Regions from separate parts of the Pelagibius sp. genome, predicted to be linked through region 2. Evidence: riboswitches for the same ligand, from Rfam matches in the RefSeq annotation. Region 2 holds a riboswitch; each other region holds the start of a gene.
The links. A riboswitch is a leader RNA that binds a small molecule or an ion and turns the genes downstream of it on or off. The one in region 2 is predicted to bind thiamine pyrophosphate.

Region 1 (9,778 bases), 2.7 Mb from region 2:
GAAAGGCCTCTCACAGGGTTGTGACTCTCCGTTACAGCCGCCTGGCCGCCCTCAACCCCGGACTTTCAGCACTATTGGGGGCCATAGGCGGCGGTTTATCAAGGAATCATGCCATGACATGGCCTTAAAGACCCTTAAACCGCTTTTCTAGACCGGCCAGGATTCGCGGCGATAGGCGCTGTCCCAGAACATCCATTCATAGCGCGACGACTGGACGAAGGCGGTCATCATCCGATCGCAGGTGACGGGACCGGCCGCGGCCGCGGCCCGGTCGCAGAGATCGATCACCGCTTTCGTCGCCTCTCCGAAAGCGGGATCGGAGTAGGTCGAAATCCAATCCGCGTAGGGATTGCCGGGCTGGGCCGCCGCGCTGATCTGGCAGCCGATCTCCCAATAAATCCAGAAACAGGGCAGGATCGCCGCCGCCAGAACCTCGAAGGAATCCTTCTGGGCGGCGGCAAGCAGGAAGTTTGTATATGCGAAGCAACTCGGCGAAGGTTCGGTCTGCATCGCCGCTTCGGGGCCGACGCCAAAGCGGGCCAGGACACCGGCATGCAAGGCCTGTTCGACCTCGATTGCCCCCTGGGCGGAGCGGGTGAAGATCGCCGCGGCCTCGGCATCCGGCGCCCTGGCCGCCGCCAGTGACAGCGCCCTTGCATAGCCTGCGAGGTAGAGCGAGTCCTGCAGAATGTAAAAGCGAAAACGCTCCGCCGAGAGGCTGCCTTCGGCCAGCTCGCGGTTGAACGGCAGCGCCGCAATCTTGCCGTAGAGGGGCGCAATGGTCTGCCAGGCGTCCTGCGAGAAGCTGTTCATGTCTTTACCTCCGCCGCCTTTTCCGACGGCACATCGGCCCACCGCGCTGCACGGCAGAGGTCGGCGGGCTGCAGGCTGTAAAGCGCATCCAGCAGGAGACTTGCCAGGCTGCCGGGGCCACGGGCCGCGGCCGCTGCCTGCTCGCCGGCGAGCCCCATCAGGGTGACCGCCGCTGCGGCTGCAGCAAAGGCGTCGTCCGCCACCGCTAGAAAGCCGGCGATCAGGGCCGTGGTGCTGCAGCCGAGCCCGGTGACCCGCGTCATCAAAGGGTCGCCGTTGGCGACGGCAAGAAGCCGGCCCTGACCGGCGATGTAATCCTGGGCACCGGTCATCGCCACCACGCAGCCCTGCGCCTGCGCCAAGGCAAGCGCGGCCCCGCCATCCTGCCCTGCGGATTCCGGCGCATCGACACCCGGAGCGGCCGCCGCTTCTCCGGCCAGGAAGGCAATCTCCGCAGCATTGCCGCGCACCACGGCAGGCGCTTCGCCGAGGAGCGCCGCAACAGCGCGGCGCCGCAGCCGCGATGCACCGACCCCGACGGGATCGAGCACCCAGGGGATACCCTCATCCCGCGCCACCGCCACGGCCTTCAACGCGGCATCGATGCGCGCCGGGCTCGGGGTGCCGTGGTTGACGACCAAGGCATCGGCACGCCGGACGACCTCTTCGACTTCGGCGCCATCGCGCGCCATCATCGGCGACGCCCCACAGGCCAAAAGGACATTGGCCATGACGGCCGGTGTCACGTCATTGGTGATACAGTGTACAAGCGGCCTTTTTTCGCGGAGTTCCGCAAACAGAGGCGCGACGCGATCAATCTGCACTCTTGGCTCCCTTCCTTTATCAGGGAGGCCGAGACCGCAAATGAGAGGCTGTATGCTTTGGTCATCTCGGTGACAACTCCCTTCGCTGGCATGACCCAGATCAGGTTCGATGGGACTCTCTCAGCCCGCGACAAAGCGGGCACCCCAGTTCACTAATCCCAAGAGCTTAGCCATCGCCCCGGCCGAAGGAAACCACAATCTGCAGGGCCGCAGACCAGGGGCGCGCGGCTTTGCGCTGGCGGCGTTCTGATCGGAATGTCACAATCTCTTGGGGCTTCAGCCTCTTGGGGCTTCAGCAAACCGCATCCTTTTCCAGACAGAATTGCAAAGGCACCAATGACCGAACAGCAGATGTTGATCTTCGCCATTCTGGCAGGCCTCTTCGGTCTGCTGGTTTGGGGTCGCTGGCGCTATGACGTCGTCGCCTTCGCCTGTCTGATGGCGACGGTCGTGACCGGCCTGGTACCGGCGGGCCAGGCCTTCAGCGGCTTCGGCCATCCCGCGACGATCACCGTGGCGGCGGTGCTGGTCCTCAGCCGTGTTCTCTCCGGCTCCGGCGCCATTGATCTGCTCACGCGCCTTATCCGCCCGGCATCCGGGTCGACCAGCAGCCACGTCGGCGTTCTCGCCGGTCTCGGCGCGGCGATGTCGACGATGATGAACAACGTCGGGGCCCTGGGTATTCTGCTGCCCATGGCCCTGCAGTCGGCACGCAAGGTCGCCCGCTCGCCGGCGAAACTGCTGATGCCGCTTTCCTTCGGATCGATTCTCGGCGGTCTCGTCACCCTGATCGGCACACCCCCGAACATCATCGTCGCCTCCTATCGCGGCGAACTGAGCGGCGAGCCCTTCGCCATGTTCGATTATGCGCCGGTCGGCCTGGTGGTCGCCTTCGCCGGCCTTGTCTTCATAGCCCTCATCGGCTGGCGCCTCGTCCCGCTGCGCGACAGCGGCCGCACGGCCGGCGGCGATCTCTTCGACATCGAAAACTACATCACAGAGGTAACCGTACCCGCCGAGAACCCGCACATCGGCAAGACCCTAAAGGAAATCGACGAACTGACCGAAGACATCGACGCCGTCATCATGGACCAGATCCGCAATGACCGCGTCTACCCGGCGACAACGCGCAAGCAGCTTCAGGCCGGCGACATCCTGAAGATCGAGGCCGGGCCCGACGAGATCGACAGGTTCGTCAGCAAGCTCGGCCTGGTGATCGGCGACCGCGACGAAACAGACCGCAAAAAGGTCAAGGCGCCGGAAGACGCAACCCTGATGGAGGCCGTGGTGGCGCCGGGCTCGCGCCTGGACGGGCGCCTGGTCGGTTCCCTGCGCCTGTTCTCCCGCCGCGGGATCACCATCCTGGCGGTGTCGCGCCAGGGCACGCCTTTCCGGGGACGTCTGCGGTCGTTTCGTATCCGCCCGGGCGACGTGCTGCTGCTGCACGGCGAAACCGAGCAACTGGCCGACCTGGTGCATGCCCTCGGCTGCCTGCCACTGGCAGAACGCGAACTTCATTTCGGCAAGCGCAAACAGGGGCCGGCGGTCATCGCCATCTTCGCCGCTGCCATTCTCGCCGCCAGCCTGGGTTTGGTGCCGATACAGATTGCCTTCGGCATCGCCGTCGCCCTTTTGGTGGTCTCCGGGCTGTTGCAGGTCAGGGAACTCTACGACGGCATCGACTGGCCGGTCATCGTGCTGCTGGCATCGCTGATTCCGGTCGGCGGGGCGCTGCAGACCACCGGCGCCACCACATTGATCGCCGACAGCCTGCTGGCGGTCACCGCCGGACTTTCGGCCGCCGTAGTGCTTGTCGTGGTCATGGTGGTCACCATGACCCTCTCCGATATCCTGAACAACGCGGCGACGGCCGTGGTCATGGCGCCGATCGCGGCCACCATCGCCGAACGTCTGGGGGTCAACGCCGACCCCTTTCTGATGGCGACGGCGGTGGCAGCATCCTGCGCCTTTCTGACGCCGATCGGACATCAGAACAACGCATTGATCCTCGGCCCGGGTGGATACCGCTTCGGCGACTACTGGCGCATGGGCCTGCCGCTGGAAGTCCTGGTGATTGCGGTGAGCGTACCGATGATTCTGCTGGTCTGGCCGCTCTAGCGCAGATGCGGATCAGGCCAAACGCTGCGAGGACGCACCGCCGCCGGCAGGACGCTTGACCACCCGTTTGGCCGGAAAGCGGACAATGATCTCCGTACCCTCGCCCTCCACGCTTTCCACAGTCATACTGCCACCGTGCATCTCTGCCAGGGACTTGGTGATCGGCAAGCCGAGCCCGGTGCCGTCGTGGCTGCGGGTATGGGCGCCTTCAACCTGCCCGAAAGGCTGCAGCACGATCTCGATGTCGTCCGCGGCCATGCCGATCCCGCTGTCGCGTACGGTCAGCGCGATCCGGCCACTTTCTTCCAAGGCCGCCTCCGCAACGACAGTGCCGCCGGCGGGCGTGAACTTGATGGCATTGGACAGGAGGTTCAGAAGGATCTGCCGTACCGAGCGCTTGTCGGCATGCAGCAAAGGCAAGGTCTCCGGCAAAGCGGAGGTGAGAACCAGGCCACCGTTGGCTGCGGACTCCTTCACGATCGTGAGGCAGGACTCGACCACCGAGGCAATGTCGATGGGTTCTTCGTGGAGTTCCATGCGGCCGGCTTCGATCTTCGACAGGTCGAGGATGTCGCTGATGATGGACAGCAGATGACTGGCCGAGCGCCTTATGTCTTCGGCGTACTCGCTGTAGTGCGGGTTGCCTAGAGGCCCGAAGAGGCCCTGCTCCATGATCTCCGAGAAACCGATGATGGCGTTCAGCGGCGTGCGCAGCTCGTGGCTCATGTTGGCCAGGAAGGTCGACTTCGCGCGGTTGGCCCGCTCGGCCTCGTCACGGGCTTCGCGAAGCTGCTGCTCCTTTTCCTTCATCTCGGTGATGTCGACCTGGATACCGCCGACACCGATCGCAGCGCCCTTTGAATCCAGCACCGGGAAGCGGGTGACCATCGCAAGAACCTTGCTGCCGTCACGGCGCGTCACCTCCGACTCGACCTCCATGGGAATGCCGGTTTTCAGGACCATACGATCCTGGGCATTGAAGACCTCCGCTTCGCTCTTGTTGAAACTGTCGAAGGCCGTCGCACCGACAAGGTCGCGGCCGTCCAGGCCGAAGAGGTCGCGGAACTGTTGATTGACCAGAAGGTAGCGGCCGTCCTGATCTTTCAGGGTCAGGCCGGCCGGCAGGTGGTCGATAACCGCGCGCAGACGGTCGCGTATCTCCTGCTCCGCGCGCTCGATGGTCTTGGTTTCAGTGATGTCGGTGGCGGTGAGGAACAATCCACCGTTCGCCGTTCGCTCCTCTCGAATGCGCAACCACTTTCCGTCCGACCGTTCGACCTCCACTTCCTCGGAAGGGTTGCGGTGGCGCTCCATGCGTTCGGCCAGCCACGCCTCCTCCCGCCCGAAGGCAGCCGGAATCATGCCGTTCTCGACCTGATTGCGGATCAATTCCTCAAAGGGCATGCCCGGGCCGATGGTCATCGCCGAGGAATGGTGGAACGCCAGATAACTTTCGTTGAACAGCAACAGGCAGTCGTCGGCGTCGAAGAGAGCGACTGCGTCAGAAAAGGATTCAACGGCTTGCAGAAGAAGGTCCTGCGCCTCGAAAGCCATGCGGCGGACGTTGTATTCCTCCGTCAGGTTGCGGCCGGTGCCCCGGTACCCCAGGAAAACGCCCTTCTCGTCAAAGAGCGGCACGCCGCTGATCGACCAGTATTGGCGCCCGCCATCAGCGGCAACATAGACATAGCGGAAATCACGAAAAGGACGGTGGGCGCGCAGGTCGGCCAAATGGGCTTCCCACTTATCGGCATCCGTATCGCCGGCGCCGAGTTCGAGCCGGGACTTCCCCAGAACCTCCGCCGGATTGACGCCGGTTACCTCACGCAGGCGTTCGGAGAGGTAACAGATCCGCAGCTCCGCATCCATTTCCCAGAACCAGTCCGAGGCGGCAGCCGCAAAGTCGCGCAGACGCTCTTCGCTTTCGCGCAAAGCATCTTCGGCCATGACTCGCTCAGCTTCGAGGCTCTCGACCTCTTCGACCCGCTGCCTGAGCCGTGCCAATTCCTCGGTTAACTCCGCCTTTGTGGGCAAAGACCGGCATCCCCCTTCAAACGCTTTAAAGACAGCGTTAAAGTTCATCAGAGAACGGTTAAGAGACGTTGAAGATCGGTTGGAATTCGCCACAAATCCAATCGATTCCGCTTACGCGCAATGAGGATAAAGGCTTCATCAAACTGAAGCGCGAGCGACATCGTCCGGCAACCGAGGAACGTTATCGAAGTCGTTAACCAAGATTCGATAACGCCCGGATTCCGGTCCAGCAGATTAGCGCCCTTCGCAACCGTTTCGCTGCGGCCAGCGGGCAAACCTAAGGAGAAGATCATGCCAGCAAAGCGCCCTGCCGCTCCGACTCCCCGTTTTTCGAGACGCCGTGTGCTGCAAGGTGCCGCCGCCGGCAGCGGATTGGCCGGCGCCGGACTGCTCGGTTTTCCCGCCATAGCGCAATCCAATCGCCCGGTCTTCACCCACGGCGTGCAAAGCGGCGATGTGACCACCAACAGCGGTATCATCTGGGCCCGCGCCGACCGCCCATCGCGCCTGCTGGTAGAAGTCGCGACCAGCGACAGCTTCGCCTCGGCACAGCGCCTGCGCGGCCCGGCCGCCATCGACGGCAACGATTTCACCGCCAAGATGGATCTGACCGGACTGCCCGCGGGTCAGGACATTTTCTATCGCCTGCAGTGGCAGGACCTGGCCGACGTCAATCTGACGAGCGAGCCGATCATCGGACGCTTTCGCACAGGGCCGGGCAGCAAGCGCGACATCAGCTTTGTCTGGACCGGCGACACCTGCGGTCAGGGCTGGGGCATCAATCTGGATTGGGGCGGCATGCGCTGCTACGAGACCATGCGCAACAACCGCCCGGACTTCTTCATCCACTCCGGCGATACCATTTACGCCGATAATCCCCTTGAAGCCGAGAAGACCCAACCCGACGGCACCATCTGGAAGAACGTCATGATCGAGGAAAAGGCTAAAGTCGCCGAGACGCTGGCCGAGTTCCGCGGCAACTACAAATACAATCTGATGGACGAGAACGTGAAGCGCTTCAATGCCGAGGTGCCGATGCTCGCCCAGTGGGACGACCACGAGGTGGTGAACAACTGGTATCCCGGAGAAATGCTGATCTCCGACGACCGCTACAAGGTGAAAAGTGCCTCGCTGCTGGCCAGCCGCGCCAATAAGGCCTTTCTGGAGTACATGCCGATCCGCCAGCATCCCAGCGACCGGGAGCGCATCTACCGCAAGATTCCCTACGGGCCGATGCTCGACATCTTCTTCCTGGACCTGCGCAGCTATCGCGGACCCAACAGCGCCAACAACCAGCCTGTGCGCAGCCGCGACACCGACTTTCTGGGACCGAATCAACTGCGCTGGCTGAAGCGCGAATTGCTCGCTTCCAAGGCAACCTGGAAAATCATCGCCAGCGACATGCCTTTGGGCCTTATCGTGAGGGACGGCGAAACTGCCTTCGAGAACGGCGCCAACGGCAACGGGCCGGTGCTGGGCCGCGAACACGACATCGCGGACCTGCTGCGCTTCATCAAGCACAATGACATCAAACAGACCGTCTTCTTCACCGCCGATGTGCATTACACCGCGGCGCACTACTACGATCCAAGCAAAGCCCAGTTCCGCGACTTCGACCCGTTCTGGGAGTTCGTCTCCGGGCCGGTGCATGCCGGCTCTTTCGGACCCGGCCAGATGGACGACACCTTCGGGCCTCAGGTCGTGTTTTCCAAAGACCCGGCGGGCGAGCGCAACCTGCCGCCCAGTTCGGAGCTACAGTTCTTCGGCCATGTGAAGATTGACGGCGAGACCGAGGCCATGACGGTCACCTTGAAAGACCTGAACGACAAGGCGCTCTATACGGTCACGCTCGAACCCGCCAGCGCATAACCCGGAACACCGCATTGCCAGGGGGCGCTCCACGAATGAGGGAGCGCCCCTTTCTCTTTGAAAGACGCCGTCAGGAAAAAGCACCGCCGGGCGGGTCAGCGGAAAATCACATCGAGCCCGCCATCGAGCAACAGCTTTACACCGGCCAGGATCATCAGAAGGTAGCTGACCCGGTAAAAGGCATCTTGAGGCACCCGGTGGTGCAGCCGAAGGCCCAACCAGATTCCCAGCGGCGCCAGAGGCGCCAGCAGCAGCGATGTCATCAGGTTGTCCCGGGAGAACTGGCCCAGCCAGGCATAGGGCAGAATCTTCGCCTGATTGATCAGGAAGAAAAAGACCACGTTGGTGCCGACGAAGACCGTTTTGTCGAGGTGCTGACGCAGCAGGAAGAACTTCGCCGGCGGGCCGCCGGCGTGGGCGATGAAGCTGGTGAACCCTGAAAGGGCGCCACAGGCGACCCCCGTCGCCGCCTTGCCTGCCCGTACCTCGCCGGCCTGACCAGCGGCAGCGAAGGCCTGCAGGCCGAAGCCCAGGGTGACCGCCCCCAACAGCAGCCGGATGACGGCGTCATCGACATAGCGGAACGTCAAGGCGCCGAGCGCAAGCCCAACGCAGGCACCGGGAAGCAGCAACAGCAGATTGCGGCGGTGCCAGCGCCGCCGATAGGCCCAGACGCTCAAGACATCCATCACGCAGAGGATCGGCAACATGATGGCGGCGGCGGTCAGCGGTGATACGAAAAGAGCCATCACCGGAACCGCCAGAACGCCGATGCCGCCCGAAAAACCGCTCTTGGAAATCCCGATGGCCAGCACCGCCACAGCGGCAACGGCGAGAAACAGGGGATCGTGGACAGGAAAACCGGCCATCATCTGACGCCCCTCGTTGCTGCCGCCGGGATTCACCGCGGCCCGTCGGCTGCCGGGCCGAAGTCATTGTGCTGTATGGGTTTTAGAGCGCCGTCGAGAGGCTGACAAAGGATCGTTGGTCATGCTATGCATGAGCAATCATTCATGCATGGAAAGCCCAACGATGCGGCTGCCGCCGACAACCGCCCTTCGCGCGCTGGATGCCGCCGCACGGCATCTGAGCTTCACCAAAGCTGCAGAAGAACTGCACGTCAGCCAGAGCGCCATCAGTCACCAGATTCGACATCTCGAAGAATTGTGGCAGGTAAAGCTCTTCACACGACTGACCCGCCGTCTTGAGTTGACCGAAGCGGGCAGGGCTTTGTCCCAACTTGCGCGCGGGTTCTTTCAGGATCTCGACACCACCCTGACGGCGGTCCGGGACAACAGCGCCGTCGCCCAGGTGCGGGTGCTGGTGCCGCCCTCCATCGCATTGAAATGGCTGGTACCCCGCCTGCCCGACTTTCGCGCGGCACATCCGGAGGTCGACGTCTGGATCAAGACCCAGGCCGACGCAAGGCTGCGTCCCGCCGACGACTTCGATGCCGCCCTCCAGTTCGGACCGGACAGCCGGGCCTCGCAACGGTCACTGCGGCTGATGCAGGAGTACGTGTTTCCCGTTGCCAGCCCAGAGTTCCTGAAGTCCTGCAGCAGCGCACCGGCGGCACCCCAGGACCTGTGCCGCCATCCGTTGTTGCTGCGCACCGAAAACAACAAAGGGGCGCCGGACTGGCAGAGCTGGTTCGAAGACGCCGTGGTGCCGGAAGACATCTTTGCCCCGGCTCTGCGGCGCGGCGTGCGCTTCCCGAACACGAACATGGCCCTGCAAGCGGCGATCGACGGCCAGGGGATCGCTCTGGCGCGCAGCGCACCGGCCTGGGATGACCTGAAGGCCGGCCGCCTGGTGCGGCTGCTCGCCCTGCGCCGTCCTTTCGCCCATCAGATCTATCTGGTCAGCCCGAAAAATCGCGAACGCAGGGCAGCGGTCGCCGCCTTCCGCACTTGGCTGCAGATGGTAACGGCTGAATCGCAGGCCGCCTTCGACGCCGGCGAGCCCATCTGAGCCGCTTACCTTGCGCAGACAGCGCAGGGACGGAGAACGGCAACCGGACGCGGCGCCAGACCGGCTGGCAGAACGCATCGAGGCAATCCACTTGCTTGTCGGCTTGGGCGTCCACGACACGACCACCGCTCCGGCCAACCAACTCCAAC
Region 2 (9,778 bases):
CGCGCAGGTTGGGCTAGCGATAACAAAACGGCGGAAGCCGAGTTAATGGACTGGGCAGACGACATTGCCTACTCGGTACACGATCTGGAGGATTTTCACCGTTGTCGAGTGATCCCTTGGCACCAGATTTTCGGCAGTGAGGCTAAGGGGGCAGAGGAGATCGTTCAGCGGGCTTTCGGCGCTTGGAGCAAGGCTGCTAGCGGTAAACCTCCAAAAGATGCAGAAGGAAGGCTAAGAAAAGCGCACGGGCGTCTTGAAGAAGTTTTCTCACTCGTTCCGAAAGTGATTTCAACTCCATACGAAGGAAGTTGGGAACAGCGGCAACAACTTCGTTTGCTGACTTCCCAACTGATCGGTCGATACATTGATGGAATAACGTTGAAAACGCAGAGCGAATTTCGACCGAATGAATCATGCGTCCTTATTGATGAGACGCATGAGGAGGAAATCAGGATCCTCAAACAAATTACGCGGGATTATGTGCTGAATAATCCGGCCTTAGCAGCTCAGCAGAAAGGGCACGAACGCATTCTACGCGAGCTGTTTGATGACTTATATCTCGATACCAAGTCCGGCAACCCGAAATATTTCCCGGGCAGATTCAAATATTTGGTCGAAGACGAAAGCGTATCGACTGAGCGCGCAATTTCAGATTGCATTGCTAGCCTTACAGAAGCTGAAGCGATTGGACTTCATGGTCGTCTTCGTGGGTATGCTAGTGGGTCGGTGCTGGATCCAATTGTTCGCTAGCTATGTCACTTAGCTGTTTTGGTTTGCAGAAACTTCCCTTCCGGTAATTCCGTTTCATTTAATGCCGTTTTGTTGTTTAATTTGACAACAGAAGGTGGATAGAATGCCGGAAAGGAGCAGACCATGGCAGTCAGCAGGTTGCGGCCGGCCCCCCGGGCGCAGGGCGCCGATCCCACCGACCCGGATGTCGAGGCCTTGCGGGCGAGCGCGCGCATCGTGGCCCGGATGGAGGTGGCGGACGCGGTCACCGAGGCCCTCAACGCCTATGCCGGCAGCCTGCGCGATCTGCAGCAGGCGACCGGCCTGGACCCCGCTTTCGTCTCCAAGCTGGCCGGCGGCAAGGTGAACAAGCAGGGCGCGACCGTCGCCTCCCTGGCGCAGATCGCGCTGGCCATGAACAAGACCCTGAAGATCTCCATCGAATAGGCCCGCGGTCCTTGCAAGGCGACGGCATCCTGCCCTGGTTTAGCTTCCTCGCCGACATGATGCTGGCGGCCGCGGCGCTCTATGTGACGTCGCAGGCGCTGCGCGGCTGGTACCGCGAGCAGCAGGCCGAGAAGATGGTTGAGGGGCCGGAAAAGCAGGCCAAGATCAACGACGCCAAGACCTTTTATGCCCTGGCCAGTCTCTCCAAGGTCTGGGTCCTGCTGCTGATCCTCGGCGGCACCGCGATCAAGCTGGCCATCAATCTCTACAACGCGCCCTGGACGAACTGAGCGCGTCTTCGGGGCTTCGGTTCAGGAACCGCGCCGGCGCGCGATCAGCATCCAGGCGCAGACCAGGGTGCAAAACCCGAAGAGCGTGAGGCCGAGAATCTCGAAAACAAGATGCCCCTCGATGCTCAGGGCCAGGGCGCTGCTGACCGTCAGCAGCAGAGAGGCGACGAGCATGACCCAAAGCACGGCGGGGTGATGGCGCTTTGCCTGAGTCTCGTAACTTTCCCTGAAGGTCAGCTTTTCGGTCGTGACCTGCAGGCCCTTGGTCCACTTGCGGACCAGGAAGATGTAAGGAAGTACGACGATGGGGATGAGGATCAGCCCCTGCCATTTGAGCGCTACCCCGACCGCGATGGTAACGGCGATGAGCGCCATGGTGTAGCGGATGACGCCTTGCTTTATCTCGTGATGTCGTGTCTCCGTGTCGATCTCATATCCCTTGCCGAACTTGCCCCAGGGATAAAAGGCGGGTTTTCCGGACTTTGTATGTTTGAAACAACTGCTTGCCAGCGCATCGAAGTACCCCAAAACGACTCTCCACAACCCTTGGATTAGAATAATCTAACCAATTCCCGGAGATTGTCATGGGCGCAAAAGCCTTAGAAGTCCTGATTACAAGTTGTCTCTAATTTCTTTCAGCCCGCGTTTCTGCCGCCCGTCGCCGTCGAAGTTCGCCGGCGCCAGCCAGGCTTCGAAAGCGGCCTTGGCCTGCGGCCATTCCCGGTCGAGCAGGGAGTACCAGGCGGTGTCGCGGTTGCGGCCCTTGATCACCGCGGCCTGGCGGAAGACTCCCTCGAAGGTGAAGCCGAGACGTTCGGCGGCGCGGCAGGAGCCGGCGTTCAGCGCGTTGCACTTCCACTCATAGCGCCGGTAGCCCAATTCATCGAAGACCCGGGCCATCATCAGGTACATCGCCTCGGTGGCGATCGCGGTGCCCTGGAGGGCGGGGCTGTAGTTGATGTGGCCGACCTCGATGGAGCCTGCCGCCGGGGCGATGCGCAGATAGCTGGCGACACCGAGCGCTTTTCCGGCGGCCTGATCGACGATGGCATGGAACAGCGGATCATCGCTGAGGCAGGTCGCTTCCATCCACTTGCGAAAGGCCGCCGGATCGTCGAAGGGCCCGTAGGGCAGGTAGGTCCAGATGCGGTTTTCCCGGTCGGCGCCATAGGCGGCGAAGAGGTCGGCAGCATGGGTCTCAGGGCTCAGCGGTTCCACCCGGCAGAGACGGCCTGCCATTGCCGAGCGCGGCGGCGCGGGCGGCGGCATCCAGCCGGGCAGGGGATCGCCCAGAGGAGCATCGGTCGGTTGGTTCGGGTTCTCTCGCGCGTCCGGCATGGCGGTCTCTGTATCAGGGGCTGGGCGACCGCGCCTTCATGCAATCAAGCGGTCCGGCAGACAAGGGCCAGATCGGCAAACTGCAGGGAGCCACTTAGGCGTTGTCCCGAAATGGCGTGAGGCCGGCGCGCAGCCAATCCCGCAGCGCGGCAACCGCCGGCCGGACCTCATCGCCCGCCCGGCAGACGAAGTAGACGGCCCGCTCCAGAGGCAGTGTCACATCGCTGACCTGGACCAGCCGCCCGGCGGCAAGGTCGTCCGCGGCCAGCAGGCGCCGGACTAGGGCGACAGCCTGGCCGTCGAGGGCGGCGGCGATCAAGAGGCCGGTATCGCCGTAGCGGTCTCCCGGCAGCGTTTCGCCGCTGGCGCCGCCACCCGCTCTTTCCAGCCAAGGCTCCCAGCCCGGGTTGTAATCGTCATGGACCAGCGGCAGGGCTGTGAGCGCAGAAGGCTCGATCGGCAGTGGCCGATCACCGATCAACCCGGGTGCCGCCACCGCCACCAACTCTTCCCGCGCCAGCAAACTGGCATGGAGGCCCTTCCAGTCGCCCTTGCCGAAGCGCAAGGCAGCGTCCACCGTCTTATCGGTGAAGTCGACCGGGGCGTCGTTGGTGTCCAGCAGGATGGCGATCTCCGGATGGCGCGCCCTGAAGTCCGGCAGCCTGGGCAGCAGCCACTTCATCGCCAGGGAGGTGGTGAGGGAGAGGGTTACCGTTTGGTCGGTCTTGCGCCTTTCCAGCTCGGCGACGCCGTTTTCCAGCGCGGCAAAAGCTTCGCGGCTGGCGCGGAACAGCACTCGGCCGTCGTCGGTGAGCCCGGCACCCCTTGCCGTCCGGTGGAAGAGGGTGCTGCCGAGCTGTTCCTCCAAGCCCCGGATCTGACGGCTGACCGCGCCGTGGGTCACGGCCAGGGCGTCGGCGGCGCGGCTGAAACTGCTGTGCCTTGCCACCGCGTCGAAGGCCTGGATCGCCCGTAGCGAGGGAAGCCTCATCGCCTGTCTTTCTGTTACTTAAACTCACAGAAGGCGTGAGCTTATATCGTTTGCGCTACCCCGCAAGATATTATTTTTTATCGATAAATCTTGCGCGAGGGGTGCGCCAAGCCGGAAAGCCCTTCAGCCTGAAATCACATCAAAGACGGTAGACCGGGAGGCCCCCGAAGGCTCCGTCTATAGGAAGGATAAGTCATGCCACAACGTCACAACCCCCCTTCGATCCGCCCGGTGGGGAACGACTTCAAAGGGATCTACACCCATGCCGTGGCCCTTGAGGCGCCGCAGAAGCTGTTCTTCATTTCCGGTCAGATCGGTGTCGACCCGCAAGGGGTCACGCATGAGTCTTTCGAAGACCAATGCCATGAGGCCATGGCCAGCGTGGAGACGCTCCTCAGCACCGTCGATCTCTCGATGAACGATATGGTCCGTGTGGTCTACTATCTGACGAAGGCGGGAAACCTGCCGGCGCTGACGAAGATCCGCCAGGCCCGCTGGGGCGGCAATGAGGCCCCGGCGGTGACGACCCTGGTCATCGCCGCCCTGGCCCGCCCCGAGTATCTGGTAGAGATCGAGGTTACGGCGGGCCGCTAGATCGGCGAAACGGTCGGTCGGCCTAGCGGTACCGGTCCAGCAGCGCTGCCCAGCTTTCGGTGTCCATCGCAACGCGGGACATCCGTCCGGGCACCGTGTCGCGATGACTTGTGATACCGAACATTTCGTCCTGCACCTCGCCGACGCTTGGCGCGGTGGCTGCGTTGGGGTAGGTCTCGACCGTCAGGGCCGCGCCGTATTTCTTCTTGAGATTGGCGGTCATGTGCGTGGCGACGAAGTCGTTCAGCGCATCGCCGGTCAGGCCGAGCTCTCGGCCGACCTTATCGGCATCGCCCTGTCCGGGGACGATTCGGGCACTACTGTCGGCGTTTTTGGTTGTCGACCAGCCATTGGTTTGGTGCAACGCGACGACCTCGCCGTTGACCCGATACACGGTATGCACCGGGACAGCGCGCTGCTTTGCGATCTGTGCGGCCCTCTCGGTTGCCGAAAGCTCCTCTGGGCGCGTCTGCAGGGCACGCTGCATCATCTCCCAGCGTTCGGGGTCGGTCTCCTTCAGGTCATTAAGCCGATGAAGCTGCGGTTTGATCTCGCGTGCCTCGGCGAGAGGAATGCCACTTTGTATCGTTGTCATCTGATCCTCCGTTCATCGGGATCCCCCGGTGATCCGCGAAGAGTCACCGCTGCAACTTCAGCAAGAAGAATGCCAAGAAACATCAATTTTTTAGGCGCTTTGACTCCCTTTGAAACCCTTAGATTGAGCCTGCAAGAGGTGTGAGCGCCGAGGTCAGTAAGTTGAAAATAGGCGGCACTAATTGCCGCCATGGAAGGCTTTGCCTAGCTTTGGCCGCTGATTCAGGGCGACTTCCGCCCTGGTCTCCCATGCCGCCGGATACAAGATCCTTACCGCTCGGCTAGACGGAATCCGCATGGGGAGCGGAGGCGATGCGCAGAAACATCCGGTCCTCGTGGCGGATAAAGCGTTCCTCTCGGGCAAAGCGATAGTTTTCTCGCCCCAAGGGGTCGGCGGCCAGACGGGCGCGGTAGGCTTCGTAGTCCGCCAGGCTGGCAACGTTGTAGAGACCGTAGGCGGTGGTCGCCGAACCCTCGTGCGGCGCGTAGTAGCCGATGAGGTCAGCGCCGCAGCGCGGTATCGCTTGGCCCCAATTGCGCGCGTAGATCTCGAAGAGCTCCTTCTTGAAGGGGTCGATTTCGTAGCGGATGAAACAGGTGATCATGGCACGGTGCTCCGGGTTGCTTGTCGCTGCCATAAAGCACGGATCGTCTGCTCCAAGATTCGCCTGATATCGAAGTGTGCCCGCGGGACCTTGGCCCTTCCTCCGGCTCTTCTCCGTCCTTTCCGGGGCCTTGCCAAGGCCGGGGGCGGGGCCTAGTCTGGCGCTGTCTCAACGGGGTGCCCAAGCGGTCTGACCACAGTGGTCTGATGACTCTGGGCTGAGAGATCGGGGCGGTGCTGCCGCCCGGTCAACCCGATGAACCTGACCCGGGTAATGCCGGCGGAGGGATTTGAGCGGAAGGCCTCTTCGGAAAAGACCCACCTCAAAGCCAGCCGCCCCATAGCGCTATGGAGCGATGTTATGCGAATTCCCAGTTTCCTGGCGGCCCTCGGCCTTGCCGCCGTCATAACGGCCGGCCTTTCCGGCGCCCCCGACGTTCTTGAGGCGGCCGAGGCAAAGAAGCGCCTGACCGTCTACACCTACGACTCCTTCACCTCCGACTGGGGTCCTGGCCCCCAAATCAAGGAAGCTTTCGAAGCCGACTGCAATTGCCTACTGGATTTCGTGGCCGTCGACTCTTCGGTGGGCGTGCTCAGCCGACTGCGCCTGGAAGGGGCGTCGAGCAAGGCCGATGTCGTCCTGGGGCTCGATCTCAACCTGATGGCCGAGGCCAAAGAGACCGGACTTTTCGCCGAGCACGGCTTGGCGGCGGAGGGTTTTGTGCTGCCGGTCGCCTGGCACGATGAGACTTTTCTGCCCTTCGATTACGGCTATTTTTCCTTCGTCTACGATACCGAGAGCCTGACCGCACCTCCGCAGAGCCTGAAGGAACTGGTGGAGGCGCCGGACGATCTGAAGATCATCGTGCAGGACCCGCGCACCTCGACGCCCGGGCTTGGCCTGATGCTCTGGGTCCGCGCCGTTTATGGCGACAAGGCGCCCGAGGCCTGGGCCAAGCTGGCGCGCAAAACGGTGACCACCACCAAGGGCTGGAGCGAGGCCTACGGCCTGTTCCTGGAGGGTGAGGCGCCGCTGGTGCTGAGCTACACCACCTCGCCGGCCTATCACATGATTGCCGAGGACTCCGCACGCTATCAGGCCGCTGCTTTCGAGGAAGGCCACTACATGCAGGTCGAGATCGCCGGCATCCCGAAGTCGGCGCCGGAGCCGGAACTGGCCCGGCAGTTTCTCGCCTTCATGGTCAGCCCGGCCTTTCAATCGGCAATTCCGACCGGGCAATGGATGTATCCGGTGATCAATCTGCCTGAGGGCCTGCCGCGCGAATACGGCAAGCTGGACTACCCGTCGCGCCCCCTGCTGATCCCTTCGCAGGAAGTGGCTGAAAACCGCAAGGCCTGGATAGAGGAATGGCTACAGGCCGTCAGTCGGTAGCGGCCGACACCGGCTGATCGCGACCATGCCCTGGTGGCTTCCAGCGAGTCTCTCGCTCAGCGTTGTTGGGCTCCTCGTCGGCGGAGCGCTGCTGGCCCTGGGGCTGACCGCCGGCGGACTGGCGCTGGCCGACAACCTGGGACAGCCCTATCTCTGGCGCGTGGTCTGGTTCACACTCTGGCAGGCGGCGCTTTCCACCCTGTTGTCGGTGGCCTTTGCAATCCCCCTCGCCAGGGCCCTGTCAAGGCGCCGCTTTCCGGGCCGTGGTTTGCTGCTCCGCATTTTCAGCCTCTCCTTGGTGGTGCCGGTCATCGTCGCCATCTTCGGCATCGTCGCCGTGCATGGCCGCCGGGGCTGGGTCAACGAGGCCCTGGAAGCCTTTGGCTTTTCCGGCGTTCATTACCTCTACGGCTTGGGTGGCATCCTGATCGGCCACTGCTTTCTCAACATGCCCTTTGTCGCCCGGATACTGCTCCAGGCCCTGGATACGGTGCCGCCGGAAAGCTGGCGCGTCGCCAGCCAATACGGTCTGCGGTCGCGGGATCTCTTCCGATTGATCGAGTGGCCTGCCATGCGCACGGTTCTGCCCGGTGTGGCCGGTCTCGTCTTCATGCTTTGCTTTACCTCCTTCGCCGTGGTGCTGACTCTGGGCGGCGGTCCCAAGGCGACGACCCTCGAGGTCGCGGTCTATCAGGCCCTGCGCTTCGACTTCGACCTCGGGCGCGCGGTGACCCTGGCGTTGGTGCAGCTTGTCTGCTGCGGCGGCATTGTTCTGGCGGTGTTGCACCTCTCGCTGCCCGGTAACCTCTCGCTGACCGAAGGGCGCGCTTATCCACGGCCGGACCGCGCCGGCTGGCCGGGTCGGCTGGCGGACAGCGCGATGATCGGCGGCGCCATGGTCTTCGTGCTCCTGCCGCTGGCTGCGGTGGTTCTGGCGGGCTTCAATGCCAAGGCGGCAAGCGTACTCACTGATCCGGCCCTCTGGCGTGCGCTCGGCCAGTCGCTGACCATCGCCATGGCCTCGGCGGTCCTGGCTTTGCTATTGGGGGCTGCCTTGCTGATCAGCAGCCGCAGCCTGCGTCACCGCCTGTTGCGCCCGGCGGCGGCCAATCGGCTGGAGCTCTCGGCCTCGCTGATCCTTGTTGTGCCGCCCTTCGTATTGGCCACCGGGCTCTTCGTCATGCTGCGGCACGTCACCGATGTCTTTGCGCTCGCCATGCCGCTGGTGATCCTCGTGAATGCGCTGATGGCGCTGCCCTTTGTGGTGCGCTTTCTCGGCGGGCCGATGATGGCCGAGGCGCAGAAGCACGACCGTCTTTGCCAGAGTCTTGGCCTTGCCGGCTGGAACCGTCTGCGGCTGATCGAATGGCCGAGTCTGCGCCGCCCCATCGCCCTGGCGCTGGCGGTGGCGGCGACCCTGTCGCTGGGAGACCTCGGGGTCATCGCGCTCTTCGGCAGCCAGGATTTTGCCACCTTGCCGCTGTTGCTCTATCAGGCGATGGGCGGTTTTCGCATGGCTGAAGCGGCGGTGATCGCAGCGGTTCTTTCGTTGCTCTGCCTGCTGCTTTTCCTTTCCATCGAATACGGCCTGGGGCGGATGCGTTTCCGCAGGCGGGTACGCCATGCTTGAGGTCGCGGGCCTGACTTTCCACTACGAAGACATGACCATGGTCTTCGATCTCAAGGTCGCCAGAGGCGAGTGCCTGGCTTTGCTGGGGCCCAGCGGCGCCGGGAAGTCGACCTTGCTGAGCCTGATCGCCGGCTTCGAGACGCCCAGCAGCGGGCGGGTGGAAATCGAGGGCCGCGACGTGACAAACCTCAGCCCGGCCGAGCGCCCGGTCACCAGCCTGTTTCAGGAACACAATCTTTTCGCCCATCTGACGGTGACCGAGAACGTCGGGTTGGGCCTCGATCCCGGTCTGCATCTGGGGCCGGCCGAGCGTGCGGCCGTGGAGGAGGCGCTGCATCGCGTCGAACTGGCCGGCATGGGCGGGCGTCTGCCGGCACAGCTCTCCGGCGGGCAGCGTCAGAGGGTCGCCCTGGCCCGCAGTCTGGTGCGGCAAAAACCCCTGCTGCTGCTCGACGAACCTTTCTCGGCGCTCGACCCGGGGCTGCGTGGGGGCATGCTGGATTTGGTGGACCAATTGCGCCGGGAGCGCGGCCTGACTGTCGTTATCGTCAGCCACAATCCGCAGGATGCCCAGCACATAGCGGCGCGGACCGCTTTTCTTTATGAGGGGCGTGTCGTTGCCCAGGGGGAAACACAGGCTGTGCTGAGCGCCGGTGAGCCGGCGGCACTGCGCGCCTTCCTGGGCAACGCGCCGCGGCAGGTGGGCGAGGGCTAATCCGCATTCCCGCCACCCCGGTACTACCGGATGCGCCGGAAATACTCTAATTTGCCACGAACGTGGCGGCCCGCCCCGTCGGGAGTACCGGCGCCGACCGGGTTGAACACAGCAATGAGCGACAAATCGCCGTCAGAGGATGGCTTAGCAAGGTGCAATGGGGTCGGCGCAGACAGACTGCAATCTAAGGGCCGTTGACGCAACGTCCGCGCGAAGCATTCGCTTGCTGCGGGGCTTTGCCTTGGTCTGCCTGTTGATCTTTGCCGCGCCTGCCGGCCTCACCGCCCAAAACGCCGCCGCCCAAAACGCTGCCACCCAGGATGGCGCCGGTTCCGGCATTCTGAGCGCCGATGATCTGCGAGGGGCGATAGACGAACTCCGGCAACTCGCGGCATTTTACGGCGAGATCGCCGGGCGCGACAGCAACGGCTTCGCCGCGTCGCGGTGGACTGA
Region 3 (9,778 bases), 1.3 Mb from region 2:
CCGCCCCACCGGCGGCATGAGCGGGCGAAGCCGCGGCGGCGAGCCGGCCAGAACTTCGATGCGATCCGCCAGGCGCAAAGCCTCCAGGGGGTCATGGGTGACCATCAGCACCGTGCGGCCGTGGAGCAGTTCCACCGCCAGTCCCTGCAGCCGATGCCGGGTCACGGCATCAAGGGCGGAAAACGGCTCATCCATCAGAACAACCGGGCGGTCCTCGAAAAGCGTCCTGGCGAGGGCGACGCGCTGGCGCATCCCGCCGGAGAGCTGCGCCGGTAGTGCGTCTTCGCGGCCGGCGAGGCCGACCCGGGCCAGCACCTCTCTGGCCCGTGCCTGCCCGGCGCGTTCCGCGGACCGTCCGCCCCGCAGGCGCGCACCAAGCAGGACGTTCTGCAGCACCGTGGCCCAGGGCGCCAGAAGATCGCCCTGGCCCATGTAGGCGACCCGCCCGGCGAGCGGCAAGCCGTCGCTGCAAGACAGCGCCCCCTGCGCCTCTTGCGGCGCGCACAAGCCGGCAATCAGGCGCAGCAGGCTCGACTTGCCGACACCGCTTTCGCCCAGCAGGCAGATCCAGCGTCCAGCCGGCAGATCCAGATCGAGGCCTTCGAAAACCGGCCGGCCGTCAAAACGGACGGCGGCCCTGCGCAGGAAAACCGACGGCGCCTCTTGCGTCATGCCGGGCTGATCATCCATCCCGTGCGGCCAGGAAGGCACCCTGCCCAACCCGGCTCCAGTCCCGCGCCCGCTCAAGCGCCGTGCGGTAGGACGGCAGAATCTTGGCCGACATGGGATCGCGCGCGGCGAGATCATCCAGCACAGCCACGGCCTCCTGCCGCGCCCCGGCCATCACGTCAGATGGGAAGGCACGAAGCTGCACGCCCTTTTCCGCCACCAGCCACTTCAGGCGCGCGGCGTTCTGCCAGTCCGCTTCAGCCAGCGCGTAAGCGTTCTCCGCTTCGCAGGCCGCGGTCACAATCGCCTGCAGTTCGGGCGTCAGCGCGTCAAAGGCCGCCTGGTTGATCAGGCATTCACCAGTCCCATTGGGCTCGTGAAAGCCGGGCCAGTAGTAGTAGGGCGCGACCTTGTAGAAGCCGAAAGCGGCGTCACTCCAGGGCCCGAGGAATTCCGCACCGTCGATGAGACCGGACTGCAGGGCGGCAAAGATCTCGCCGGGCGGCACCACCACCGCCGTCGCGCCGAGGCGGCGGTAGACTTCACCGCCAAGGCCGGGGATGCGGAACTTCAGGCCCTGCAGATCGTCCAGGGAAGTGATCTCCCGCGTGAACCAGCCGCCCATCTGCATGCCGCTGTTGCCGCCCATCAGAGGCTTCACGCCAAGAGGGGCATAGAGTTCGTCCCACAGCTCTTGGCCGCCGCCCTGGGTGATCCAGGCGGCATGTTCGCCCGGCGTCAGACCGAACGGCACGGCGGTAAAGAAAGCCGCCGCCGGCATCTTGCCACGCCAGAAGAACGAAGCACTGTGCCCCATCTCCACCGTACCGCCGGAAACCCCGTCGAGAACTTCCAGCGGCGGCAGCAGGTCACCGGCGCCGAAGACCTCGACCCGAAGCGCGCCGCCGCTCATCGTGGTGATGCGCTCGGCCAGTCGTTCAGCGGTCATTCCCGGACCGGGGCTGTTCTTCGGCCAGGAGGTTGCCATGCGCCAGAGCCGGGCCGAACGGGCAACGGCCGGCGCCGCCAGACCGGCCGTACCAAGGGCGGCGAGCCCGCCGGTCAGTACCCGGCGCCGGGCAGGTCTATCGGGTTTCACGTTCCTGCTCCTTTCCCTGCCAGAACGCATGGAAGTGGTGGACCGGCCCATGACCGCTGCCGACCCCCAGTGAGTCGGCGGCGGCCAGGGCACGGTTCAGGTAGTCCTTGGCCTCCGCCACCGCGCCGGGCAGCGGCAGGCCCTTGGCAAGACCGGCTGCAATGGCGGCCGAGAGCGTGCAGCCGGTGCCGTGGCTGTTGGCGGTCGCAATCCGCGGCGCCGAAAAGCGGTGCAGGCGTTCCCCGTCGAACAGCAGGTCGACGCTCTCCGCGTCGGCAAGATGCCCGCCCTTCAGCAGAACCGCCTTTGGCCCCAGGACATGAAGCGCCCGCGCCGCTTCCGCCATGGCGACCTCGTCCGCCGGTACCGGACCGTCGAGCAGGGCCGCCGCTTCCGGCAGATTGGGTGTGATTACCCCGGCCAGGGGCAGCAGGTCGTGGCGCAGGCGCGCCACTGCGGCGGGCGCCAGCAGGGCATCACCGCTCTTGGCCACCATCACCGGATCGACCACCAGCCGGGCGACCGCACGCTGCTGCAGGCCTGCCGCCACGGCCTCGATGGTCGGGGCTTCGCCGAGCATGCCGATCTTCACGGCACCGATGGCAAGATCGTCAAAAACCGCATCGAGCTGCGCTGTCACGAAGTCCGGCGGCGCCGCATGAATGGCCGTCACCGCCCGCGTGTTCTGTGCCGTCAACGCGGTGATCACCGAGGCCCCGTAGACACCGAGTGCCGAGAAGGTCTTCAGGTCCGCCTGAATGCCGGCGCCGCCGCCGGAATCCGAACCGGCGACCGTAAGGGCGATGGGAACGCTCATGCGCTTTCCGCCCGTGCATCCAGCGCCCAATCGACGACATTGCGCAGCTCGCCCGCCGCCACCCTGGGATCGGATGCCGCGGCAATGGCGGAAACCACAGAGATCCCGTCACAGCCCGCCGCAATCACCGCGGCGGCAGTCTCCACCGTAATTCCGGCAATGGCGCAGATCGGCAGGCCGGGTGCGCGCAGCGCAGCCGCCTCGGCAAGATCCGCCAGACCGTCGAGGCCGATCGGCGGATGAGGGTTCTGCTTGCTGGCGGTGTCAAAGACCCCGCCGATGGAGACATAGTCCAACAGCCCCGGCTCCATCGCCGCGATCTCTTCGGCGTTCTGCACGGTAAGGCCGAGTATCCGGTCCGGCCCCAGGAGCTTGCGGGCATCGGCGGGGGCCATGTCCTGCTGGCCGATGTGAACGCCCTCGGCCCCGGCCGCCAAAGCGACATCGACCCGGTCGTTGACGATCAGCGGCACACCGAAGGGGGCCAGAGCCAGCTTCAGCTTTCTTGCCTCTGCAATAAGCGTCGCCGTATCGCCGGTCTTGTCGCGCAGCTGCAGGGCCGTCACCCCGCCGCGCGCCGCCGCCTCCGCCACCTCGACAAAGGAGCGGTCGCCGGCATGATCCGGCCCGATCACGAAGTAAACCCGCAGATCGGGCTTCAGTTTCTCGCTGCTGTTCACGCCGTCATAGCCTTCCTCGTCTCCGCTGTCTTGCTGCGGCGAAGGTTGGGAAGCTTTTGGCGCTTGTCGCGGAAGGCTTCTCAAATCCCTACGCCGGTACAAACCGGATCAGGTTCCGCGGGTTAGCGGTGCGACCGCCTCTCAGCCCCTTTCGGGCACCCCGTTGAGATGTCTGAAAAGAATGGGCGCTTTAGGCCCAGGCTGTCAAGTCGCGCCCCTCGACATCGGCAAGCGAACGCGTCACCAGCAGCACCTCGGTGCTGTAGGGGTAACAGGGATGGGCGAAGATAGGGCGGCGGTCGACCACCTCGTAACCGTGACGCTGATAGAACCGAAAGGCGCGTTCGTTCTCCGCGAAGACCTGAAGGCTCAGGCTGTCGCAGCCCGCCGCCCGCGCCCGCTCTTGCGCGATGCTCAGGAGCGCGCCGCCGAGCCCATGCCCCCGGAACTGAGGAAAAACCGCCAGGGCGTTGATGTAGAAGCTGCCGGGAACCTGGTACTCAAGCTCCAGCAGGGGCCGCAGCAGGGCCGGCAGTTCCGCCAACGCCGCCAGGTCTCCGGCGCTGGGTGTCGGCAGGCGATATCCCAGGAGCATCCCGGCGACGGCATCGCCGCGCTCGGCGAGGACCGCGTTGCGATAGGAGAAATTGGCATTGTCGCGGGCCGCCCGCGCGGCGCCGACTTCCAGAGGGTCCTGGCCGGGTTCGGCTTCCTGAGACCAGAAAAACCAGGCAATGCCTTCACCGGCAATCTCAATGAGCTGGGCAACGGCGCGCGCATCGGTTTTGCGGGCGTCGCGAAAGCGGGGCAAAGCGGGGGTCAGGTCAGCGGGTTTCACGTCAGAATCCGATCAGCATCAAATGGTTAGAGCAGATCCACGTTGGATGGAATCGCGAGAACAATCCATCCAGCCCGGATCTATTATAGGCATCTACGCGGTTCGATGCGGATGGGCTGCAGATGGTGTCAGGGTTTTAGGTTTCAGCGGAGTTTCAGCTGAGTTTTGGCGGCGAAACAGCAAAATCCGTTGAACCGGAGCCCATCTGGGCGCGACAAAAGAGAGACTCCGGCTCTGCTTGGCCACAACCGTCCCCTCTGTCTGAGCCCCTGCTGTCTGGGCACCCCTGATGTCTGAGCCCCTACTGTCCGAGAACGCCATGTCCGATCTGATCAAAAACCTCTCCCCCATCCTGGTTCTTCTAATCGCGCTTCTGGGATCGATCCAGGCGGTGGCCGAGCCGGCCAACCCAGCCCCCGGCTTCACGATTCCCCAGTTGATCAAAACGCTGGAGAAACACTTTCCCGTAATCCGCAGCGGCGAAGGCTCTCTGCAGTCGAGCGACAATCTGCAAAGCGACCTGCTGCCCTCCACCAACCCGAACACTGCGCTGGAAACGCTGGGCCCGCCGGAAGCGCTACGCAGCTTCGTCTTTTCCTACGATCCAAGCGAGGAGCGGAAACTCCGCAATAACCGGCACTGGGCCGGGAAAATTATCCGCAACGCCCTGCCGGAATGGCGCGAGGGTAAACGATGGACGCATCGCGCCACAAAGCAGGTTGAAAAGACCCCCGACGGGCCCGAGGTCAGTGAAATCGCCGAAGGTTACCGGATCGCCGTCAACAACGCCGAAGGCCGGGTGACGATCACTGTGCGCCCCGCTGCCTTCACAGACACCGACCCGGAAAGCCTCGGCGTCAGCCTGTCGCAACTTCTGACCGGATTACAGGATGCCTTCCCGCAGCGCGACGAAGGTATGGGCAGCCTCTATGGCGGCGACAACGGCTGGATCAGCGACCGCTTCTTCTCCGACAACGCGCACGCGGAACTGGAAACCCTGGGACCGGTCGACGGCCTGGTCGGCCTGCGCTACCTCTATGCCCTGCGCGAGGACGACCACCCCGAGGCGACGGCGGACAACCGCCGCTATGCCCTCACCCTGGTGCGCAACGTCTTTCCCGACTGGGCGGGGGCCGATGCCTGGATGAACGCCACCATCGACAAGGTTGCCATGGAGGCGGACGACGGCGCCGAGCATATGACGATCGACCACGGCACCCTTCGCCTGAGCTTGCGCTACTTCGTCGGCGCGACCGCGTCCATCGAGATCCTGATCCATCCAAAGGACAGCTATATCTGATTGGCGTTCTTTGCCCCGTCAGCCACCCTCGGCGTCGCGGTTCTTCTTGGCGTCCTGAAGCGTCACCACCTCGGCGCCCGGCGGGCCCGGCCTGTCTTCTGAATCGTCTTCAGGTTTGTCTTCCGGCCCGTCCGAGTCCGTTTCCTCGCGTTCCGCCTGCCGTCCTTCGTTCACGGCGCGGCGGGCGGCGGCGACCTCGGCCAACTGCTCGCGCCATTCCGGCAGCATGATGCTGATCTCGTCGAAGGCGGCGCGCGGCAGGAACAACAGATGCGAGTAGCTGATGGAGCGGGCATCGGCGGAGCGCCGGCGCTGATCCAGCAGCGCCATCTCACCGAAGAAATCGCCGCGCCCGAGCCGGTGCTGCTCTTCGTCGATGCGGATTTCCACCGCACCGGAGGCGATGAAGTACATGCCGTCGCCCGGATCGCCGCGGCGGAAGACATGGGCGTCGTCGGCAATGACGCGGGTCTGCAGCTTGCGCGCCACCTCGGCCAGTTCCGCCGCCGGCATCGCGGCGAAAACCGGAAAGGCATAGAGCAGCTCCGGCGTCGTCGCCTTGATGTCGACCCGGGCCCGGCGCCGGCTGCTGGCATGTACGCTGCCGGCCTCGGTCCTGAGGTCGCGGGCCAGATCCTCGCTGATGATCCCGGCCCCCCGCAGTTGTTCGATCTGCTCGATCTCCTCGCGATAGGCAAAGCGTTCGAGCACCTCGTGATCGAGCTCCCTTGCGTAGTTGGGGTACTGCAGGCGCAGGGCGGCCAGGTGCCGTTCGACCTCCGCAAGGCGCAGGTTGACGATCTCCCCCAGTACCTCGGTCAGGCGGTCGCCGAGCAGGCCGGCAAGGCGGAACTCCAGGAAGTAGATGAGCTCCAGAATGATGATGCGGTTGATCAGCAGGAACTGGAAGCGCTGGCCGAGATAGAGCGCCAGCGGGCGGGCAATACCGAGGCGGAAATGCAGCCAGGCGATGAAGCGGAACCAGCGGCTCTGGCGGAAGGGGCGCCGCGCCGCACGGAGGTAGCCGAGGCGACCGTCGGCGCGCACCGCGTCGATCATCGACTCCACCGACAGCAGGTAGCGGTCGACCAGGGAGGAGCGCAGGCCGCCGCTCCAGCCCTGTTGCAGCAACAGTGATTTTTCCTGATTGGCCAGCGCGATGAGACCGACCGTCAGACGGTCGCGGTCGGAGATGGCGGCGGCGAAGGAATCGTCCTCGGCGACCCGCGACAGGCGCTCGTTGTAAGGCCGTATCGCCCGGCTCACCAGTTCGTCGTCAAGCTCGTAACGCCCGGCGAAGCTGCGCAGGCTGCTGCCGACGCTGGACAGCGACTGGGTCAGCACCTGGCTGCGGAAGGCGCGGTCGATGGGCGAAAGCTGGTCGAGACCGAGGCGGCGCATCAGCCAGCTCAGGGTCGTGCCCTGCACCAGCAGGGTGAAGAGCGCGAAGCCGGTCGCCTGGATGGCGATGAAGCGTTTCACCTCCGGATCAATGAAGAAGTTCTCGCTGACCGCCAGCACCAGCGCCAGGGTGACCGAGCCGCGCAGGCCGCCCCAGATGATCACCGTCTTGGTCTGGGTGGTGACCTTTTGCGTGACCCGCACGAACGACAGCAGCGGGAAGATGCCGAAGAGGATCACCGCGCGGGCGGCCAGGGCGGCGATCACCGCCACCGGCAGGTAGACGAAATCAAGCAGCGTCGCGTCGGCCAGCAGGCGCGGCGCCAGCAGGGCGGCCAGCAGAAAGATCAGCGAGGTCGCCCAGAAAGCGATCTGGGCCAGGGTTTCCTCGAAAAAGCGGAAGGTCTCGGCCTGAAAACGCGAGCGGCCGACGGCGCTCAGTACCAGCCCGCTGATGACCACGGCAGTGACGCCGGAGATGCCCAGGTAGTTGTCGCAGATCACATAGACGGCATAGGGCAGCGCCACCGCTATGGTAAGCTGGGCGGCGCGGTAGAAGCGCAGCCGCTCCAGCATCCAGGCGGCGGCGCGCCCGGCGAGGAAGCCCGCCAGGGCGCCGCCCAGCAGGCCGACGACGATGGACTCTGTGACCATCCAGAAATCGAGGTCCCGCCCGGTCAGGATGACCGCCAGAAAGGCACTGAAGGCGGCGATGGCGGTGGCGTCGTTCAGCAGCGACTCGCCCTCGACCAAGCGCGTCAGCCGCGCCGGCGCGCCGAGGTCGCGGAACAGGGCGATCACCGCCGAGGGATCGGTGGTGGCGACGATGGCGCCGAACAGCAGACAGACCGCCAGCGGCATGGGCGCCACCAGCCAGACCGCCCCGCCGATCATGCCCAGGGCGACGATGACCGCGAGGACCGCCAGCAGGATTACCGGCGCGATATCCTGCATCAGCCGCCGCGCATCGATAGTGACGGCGCCCTGGAACAGCAGGATCGGCAGGAACACCGTGAGGAACAGCGAGGACGACACGGGAATGTCGATCACCGCCTCGGCCACCTGGCTCACCTGATCGGCGACCCGGTGACGCTGCAGCCAGGCCGCCGCGAGGCCGATGCCCACTCCGGCCAGCGCCAGCACCACCGTAAACGGCAGCCCGCTGCGCTTCGCCAAAGGCTGCACACTGGCCACCACGATCAGCAACAGTGCCGTGGTAAGGGTGATCTCCGTTATGCCCATGAGAAGAAGCTTACACCGAATTGCGGCGGATTAGGGGCTGGCGGCGGGGCAAATAAGGATCAGCAGGCATCCCGGCATCGAGAACAGGAAGCGGCGATCCGTTCTGAAATCTCTGAAAGGTTTGGTGGGCGCACAAGGACTCGAACCTTGGACCCGCTGATTAAGAGTCAGCTGCTCTGCCAACTGAGCTATGCGCCCCCAAAGAGGTCCCGGCTTTGGCCCGCCTCGAAGCGGGCACCTGGCAAGGGCCGGAAGAAGGCTCCGGCCGCCGGGATGCGGGGTGATAGCAAGTCCGCCGGGCTTTGTCGAGGGGGCTGAGGCAGGAAATCGGGCGAAAGCGGGTTTTCGGGGAAGATTCGAGGGAGTCCCCCGGTTTTGGGGCGCTTCAAGGCGCCGGTCTCGGGCTGGGTCGCATGCTTCGAGACGCTTCGCGCCTCAGCATGAGGGCATGGTTGACGAGCGTTCCACCTCACCCTGAGGAGGGCTGAAAGCCCGTCTCGAAGGGGCCCCTTACACGGCCCGCTAAACCTCCGCCGTGCCGCGGCGGGAGATGCGGATGTCGCGGTGGATGTAGCAGGAGATAATGAGGCCCATGGCGATCATCACCGTCAGCAGGGCCGTACCGCCGTAAGAGACCAGCGGCAGGGGCACGCCGACCACCGGGAAGACCCCCATCACCATGGCCATGTTGATGAAGACGTAGAGGAAGAGATTGGTGGTCAGGCCGATGGCCAGCAGGCGGGCGAACTGGTTGCGCGCGCGAAAGGCGATGGCGAAGCCGTAGGCCAGCACCAGGAAGTAGAGCGCCAGCAGGCCGAGGCTGCCGACCAGGCCGAATTCCTCGGCCAGCATGGTGAAGATGAAGTCGGTCTGCTTTTCCGGCAGGAAGTTCAGATGGCTCTGGGTGCCCTGCATGAAGCCCTTGCCGGTAACGGAACCGGAGCCGAAGGCGATCATCGCCTGCAGGGCGTGATAGCCGGCGCCCAGGGGATCGTTCTCCGGGTTCAGGAAGGTCATCACCCGCGCCTTCTGATAGGCATGGAGGAACTGCCAGGCGATGGGCACGGCGGCGAGGCCGGCGACCGCGACCAGCGCGAATTTCCACCAACGCACCCCGGCGCAGAGGAAAACGGCGGAGGCCGCCAGCAGCAGCATGCCGGAGGTGCCGAGATCCGGCTGCCGCAGCACCAGGGCCGCCGGCGCCAGGACCAGGGCCAGAGGCAGCAGCAGCAACGTCGGACGGCCGATGTCCTCCGTCGAGATGCCGTGGAAATAGCGGGCCAGGGCCAGGATCAGCGACACCTTCATGATTTCCGAGGGCTGTAGGCGGATGAAACCGAGGTCGATCCAGCGCTGCGCGCCCATGCCGATGGTGCCCATGAACTCCACCGCGCAGAGCAAGGCCAGGCTGCCCAGGTAGATCAGATAGGCGTAGCGGAACCAGAAGCGCACATCGATGAGCGCGACGGTGAACATGATAACGATGCCGAGGCCGAAGCGGATCAACTGACGCGAGGCCCAGGGCGACATCGATCCGTTGGCCGCCGAATAGAGCATGGCGAAGCCGACCCCGGCAATCACACAGAGCAGGAACACCAGGCCCCAGTTGAGCTGCCAGATCTTCTGGCGCAGCGTCATTTCCGGGTTGCGGTTGGAGAGGAAGATATCCGCCGGCATCGCCGTCAGCCCTGCTTGACCGGCTGATCGAGGGCCACGATGGGCAGGGAACGGC

Region 1: another riboswitch for thiamine pyrophosphate. It lies ahead of thiM (hydroxyethylthiazole kinase); the one in region 2 lies ahead of thiB (thiamine ABC transporter substrate binding subunit).
Region 3: another riboswitch for thiamine pyrophosphate. It lies ahead of thiE (thiamine phosphate synthase); the one in region 2 lies ahead of thiB (thiamine ABC transporter substrate binding subunit).

What each region holds. Positions count from the first base shown of each region.
Region 1 is NZ_OZ252224.1:4,725,561-4,735,338, forward strand. Features, by position in the region: gene tenA (thiaminase II) at 148-813, opposite strand; gene thiM (hydroxyethylthiazole kinase) at 810-1,637, opposite strand; TPP riboswitch at 1,698-1,794, opposite strand; gene ACP146_RS22080 (SLC13 family permease) at 1,974-3,755, shown strand; gene ACP146_RS22085 (PAS domain-containing sensor histidine kinase) at 3,768-5,789, opposite strand; gene ACP146_RS22090 (alkaline phosphatase D family protein) at 6,132-7,658, shown strand; gene ACP146_RS22095 (sulfite exporter TauE/SafE family protein) at 7,754-8,530, opposite strand; gene gcvA (transcriptional regulator GcvA) at 8,676-9,629, shown strand.
Region 2 is NZ_OZ252224.1:2,073,510-2,083,287, forward strand. Features, by position in the region: gene ACP146_RS09885 (deoxyguanosinetriphosphate triphosphohydrolase family protein) at 1-750, shown strand, start outside; gene ACP146_RS09890 (hypothetical protein) at 874-1,176, shown strand; gene ACP146_RS09895 (hypothetical protein) at 1,188-1,466, shown strand; gene ACP146_RS09900 (hypothetical protein) at 1,488-1,994, opposite strand; gene ACP146_RS09905 (GNAT family N-acetyltransferase) at 2,079-2,804, opposite strand; gene ACP146_RS09910 (LysR substrate-binding domain-containing protein) at 2,899-3,795, opposite strand; gene ACP146_RS09915 (RidA family protein) at 3,991-4,389, shown strand; gene ACP146_RS09920 (hypothetical protein) at 4,412-4,984, opposite strand; gene ACP146_RS09925 (NIPSNAP family protein) at 5,265-5,621, opposite strand; TPP riboswitch at 5,751-5,894, shown strand; gene thiB (thiamine ABC transporter substrate binding subunit) at 5,949-6,980, shown strand; gene thiP (thiamine/thiamine pyrophosphate ABC transporter permease) at 7,006-8,610, shown strand; gene thiQ (thiamine ABC transporter ATP-binding protein) at 8,603-9,325, shown strand; gene ACP146_RS09945 (DUF2336 domain-containing protein) at 9,549-9,778, shown strand, end outside.
Region 3 is NZ_OZ252224.1:798,287-808,064, reverse strand. Features, by position in the region: gene ACP146_RS03945 (ABC transporter ATP-binding protein) at 1-672, opposite strand, end outside; gene ACP146_RS03940 (TRAP transporter substrate-binding protein) at 683-1,768, opposite strand; gene thiD (bifunctional hydroxymethylpyrimidine kinase/phosphomethylpyrimidine kinase) at 1,755-2,585, opposite strand; gene thiE (thiamine phosphate synthase) at 2,582-3,265, opposite strand; TPP riboswitch at 3,333-3,438, opposite strand; gene ACP146_RS03925 (GNAT family N-acetyltransferase) at 3,456-4,103, opposite strand; gene ACP146_RS03920 (hypothetical protein) at 4,393-5,403, shown strand; gene ACP146_RS03915 (cation:proton antiporter) at 5,422-8,046, opposite strand; tRNA gene ACP146_RS03910 (tRNA-Lys) at 8,169-8,244, opposite strand; gene rodA (rod shape-determining protein RodA) at 8,569-9,723, opposite strand; gene mrdA (penicillin-binding protein 2) at 9,729-9,778, opposite strand, start outside.